Regions from separate parts of the Shewanella sp. 3_MG-2023 genome, predicted to be linked through region 2. Evidence: riboswitches for the same ligand, from Rfam matches in the RefSeq annotation. Region 2 holds a riboswitch; the other holds the start of a gene.
The links. A riboswitch is a leader RNA that binds a small molecule or an ion and turns the genes downstream of it on or off. The one in region 2 is predicted to bind thiamine pyrophosphate.
Positions count from the first base shown of each region.

Region 1 (2,208 bases), on a different contig from region 2:
ATAGCAGTAACGAACATCTATTTAAGCCACAATTGTTTAATGAAACCATCTCAGAGGCCAATACCATAACAAGCGACAATTTATCGGCCATCAATCAAGCTAGCCATTCCTTTATAAATAAACTCAATCAACAACAAGTTAATCAGCAAATAAGTCAGCAAGCCCATTTAGCGACTTCTGTTAGTGGTGCCAGCACCAGTGAGTTAACCCCTGAAATGGATGATATAGAGTTAATAGTAATAGAAGATAAGCGCCAACCAACTACCCTCAATCATCGTTTAGATCCAAATAGAATTGTTAAGATTGGTGAAACTTGCCATCGATTGGTGGCATTACCAACCCAAATTAACCCTTATGCCGAAGGCTTAGATTTAGGACACCCATGTGAAGGAGGCAAAACAAAAAAAGCACTAAATAACGCCATTCAACAACGCTTATCGAAACTTAAATTACCTTGAACTGTTCAGACTTTCACAGAAGATTTATTTCAACAACATCAAAAATGAATAATATTTATCAAATTTATTCATCAAATTATTTCTGTGTTAATTGGATCTTAATCGCTTAATTGTAAATTAAATTCATATATAACAGTATTTTAATTAGTGAAATAATTTAACTCTTATTCCAATTCGAAAATTGTCAAAGACTTGTATTTTATTAAATAAGCTGACTATACTGCAGCCATCTTGTCGGAGTGCCTTTATGGCTGAGACCGTTTATTCGGGATCCGTTGAACCTGATCAGGCTAGAACCTGCGAAGGAAACAAGCAGTTAATTTGCTTATTTTTACCCTACAGTCAGCAGCAATTTTATAGTGAATGGCTGCGTGGCTAGATCATAAATATTAGTGCAAAATAAAAGATAGAATTAATTAAAGCAGAGTTATTGCTGAAGTTAATTTAACCCGCCATTTGCCGATATTTAAGGTTCAAAGTTAAGGTGTAAATTCAAGTCAATTACAGAGTTAATGTTAACTCGCTCGTCATCAACAATTCTCCAGGCAAGCAACTCTATTTTTTTATTTTGAGGTTGCTTATGTCAAATCGTCGTGAAACCCGCGCTCAAGCGCAAAATTTTATTGAAACCCTAAAACCTTTACAGCACCCAAATTCTGAAAAGATCTATCTGAGCGGATCCCGCCCCGATCTGTTAGTGGGCATGCGTCAAATTCATCAAAGCGATACTATCCTTGGCGGTAGTGAAGATGCGCCCGTGACTGAAGCCAACCCAGCCATTAAAGTTTATGATTGCGCCGGTGCCTATTCAGATCCTGATGCTGAAATTAATGTCCGTTTAGGCTTAAACAAGTTTCGCCAAGCTTGGATTGAAGAGCGCGAAGATACAGAGCAACTTGATGGAGTTAGCTCTGACTTTACCCAACAGCGTTTGGTTGACGACGGTTTAGATCATTTGCGTTTTGAAGCCCTTGTTCGCCCTAAAAAAGCCAAGTCAGGCCGCCGCGTTACTCAAATGCATTACGCTCGTAAAGGCATTATCACACCTGAGATGGAATATATTGCCATTCGCGAGAATATGGCTAGAGAGCAAGTCACTGATGAGATTTTGACTCAAAAAGCCCCCGGTGAAGCTTTTGGCGCTCACATTGGCCAGCCTATTACCGCTGAATTTGTCCGTGATGAAGTTGCCCGCGGCCGCGCCATTATCCCGTTAAACATTAATCATCCAGAAGCTGAGCCAATGATCATTGGGCGTAACTTTTTAGTCAAAGTTAATGCCAATATTGGTAATTCTGCTGTGACGTCTTCAATTGAAGAAGAAGTTGAAAAGCTGGTCTGGTCAACGAGGTGGGGCGCTGACACTGTAATGGATTTGTCTACGGGGCGCTATATCCATGAAACCCGTGAATGGGTCATTCGAAACTCTCCTGTCCCCATTGGTACAGTGCCCATCTATCAAGCGTTAGAAAAAGTAAATGGTGTCGCTGAAGACCTAAATTGGGACATTTTCAAAGATACCTTGATTGAACAGGCAGAGCAGGGCGTCGATTACTTTACCATCCATGCTGGGGTACTGCTGCGTTATGTACCAATGACGGCAAAACGTCTTACTGGCATCGTTTCTCGTGGTGGTTCCATCATGGCAAAGTGGTGTTTAAGTCACCATAAAGAAAGTTTTTTGTATGAGCACTTTAGAGAGATTTGCGAAATCTGCGCTGCCTACGATGTGTCATTGTCATTAGGCGAT
Region 1 is NZ_JAUOSH010000031.1:15,053-17,260, forward strand. It holds gene Q4591_RS16080 (hypothetical protein) at 1-458, shown strand, start outside; TPP riboswitch at 684-783, shown strand; gene thiC (phosphomethylpyrimidine synthase ThiC) at 1,039-2,208, shown strand, end outside.
Region 1: it holds a riboswitch for thiamine pyrophosphate, as region 2 does, so the genes downstream of both, thiC (phosphomethylpyrimidine synthase ThiC) here and Q4591_RS02835 (TonB-dependent receptor) in region 2, are expected to answer to the same signal.

Region 2 (2,208 bases):
TTATCTAACGTCCAGGCATCATAGCCATTATCAAAATTAGCATGTAAAAAGGTTAAATCCAGTTGCACATCATCTGCAGCATACCAACGCAATTTAGCACGGGCGGTGAATTCATCACGGCCATTGGTATCTTCACGCTCTAGATAAGTATTGTCGCGGTAACCATTTTGCGAATGTTGCTCTAAAGACACCCGATAAAGTAGCTTACCAGAGTCAGTTATTGGGCCAGAGCTAAAACCGGAGAAGGTTTGTAAGTCATCGTCACCAAGAGAGACTTGTGCGCCATGTTCAAACACATCGGTGGGATCGTTACTTTTAAGGTATATAAGACCCGCTAACGCATTGGCGCCATATTGTGTACCTTGTGGGCCACGAAGAACTTCAACCTGTTGCATATCGTACATGCTCGACACCATGCCGATCCCAGATAAATCGATATCATCAACAATGAAGCCAACAGAAGAATTTGGCGCGCCTTGATATTCTTCTTGCTCACCCACACCACGAATTTGGAAATACTTTGGCCGAGAGCTGCCGCCAGACCAGTTAAAATTAGCAATAGAGTTTAATACATCTTCAAAATGTTGAGCGCCCTCATCTTGCAATTGTTGGCTATCGATGACGGTAACACTGGATGGCACTTTTTCTAGCGCTATATTACTAAAGTCAGCGTTAACCACTATGACTTCCATTTTTTCAGCAGCGGGCGCCACGCGTTCAACATTTTCTGTTTGAGCGACAACGGAAGTGGATAAAACGGCAAGAATGGCAATCGCTAGTGGCGATTTAGATTTTATTACAGACATAGGACCTCAAATTATAATTTTGAGATCCGGCAAGCATAGTGAATTAGTTATGTGCATCCATGACTGTCATTACAATTATCAGTTATTAAATTGGTGTCGTTTTTCGTTTACGACTTGGTTTATGACTGAGTTAATGACTAACATTTACGGCAAAGCATGCAGCCTATTCCTACGCCGGTATGAGCCGGATCAGGTTCTAAGGGTTTGTCTTTAGACATCTCAGTTTATCAACACGATAAACACCCCTTGGCGCGGCGGATTATAAACTATCCTTCATCTGTGCAACAGCACTAACAGGCACTTTTTATTAACTATTTAAGTACAAAAAATTATCACATAGATATTTTTATGATTAGCTAAGCCTATAAAACAAAAAACACGCAATTAAGCGTGTTTTATATTTTAAAAGATACACTTAGTTAGAGAATGCTTCTCTTACATATACTTCAAAACGGCTTGCATTGGCATTAGGGGCAACGGCGCTAACCTGCATTTGTTGTTTGCCATGTAGCTTTAATGACTTCCAGCTGCTTGCTTCATCTTCAATGGTAAAGCCACCAACATCAAACCAAGTAAACTTATATTGCAGCCTTAAATCCGTTGACACCTTGCTAATGATTAATGCAGAACCTTGCAATAAATCCGCTTGCGTTCTGACATTGACTTGCTCAACAGCGACTTTTCTCGCAAAAGAATTATTATCAACTCTCACTTCGCTATTAGAGCTAACCATGACTCCCGCGGTATGATTAGCACAGGCTGATAGCATTAACGCTAGCGATATCATTATTACTCTTAATGTCATCATTAATTCCTTTTTTTAAGTATTAAAAAATAAATGGTCGGCTCAGTGTCAAACAGCTTGCTCATCTATGCATCAACTGTGTGTTACTTCTACTGATCAAGCAAGAAATGCGCTCTCGCAGTAGCAATTAGCTGCTTACGATTTTTCTGCCAGCAATTAATGCTAACATTAGCAACTCGGCGTCCTTGACGAGTAATTTTACATTCAGCAAACGTATCTTGATGTAAACCCGCACGTAAATAATCAATTGAAAAATCGATAATTTTTGGCACTTTCTTAGCTTGCATAAATACCATTAACTGCACAATCGCCGACATTTCCATAAAGCCAGCAATAACCCCGCCATGTATGGCTGGCAGAATAGGATTACCAATGTTGTCATCTTTAGTTGGCAGCTTAAATACCATTTCATCACCAAAGCGATCAACACTCATCCCGATAAATTGGGTATAAGGGACTTTCTCTAATAAATAACTATAGTCATTTAAATCAATGGCCCGCTTAACCACATCATGAACATTAATATCGCCCACAGTTAAACTGGCATTGCCTGCCTGCATAACTTCAACACTTTGAGTATCAGGCTGGTTATTAGCA
Region 2 is NZ_JAUOSH010000003.1:128,694-130,901, forward strand. It holds gene Q4591_RS02835 (TonB-dependent receptor) at 1-806, opposite strand, end outside; TPP riboswitch at 955-1,063, opposite strand; gene Q4591_RS02840 (YcfL family protein) at 1,222-1,611, opposite strand; gene Q4591_RS20130 (PaaI family thioesterase) at 1,701-2,171, opposite strand.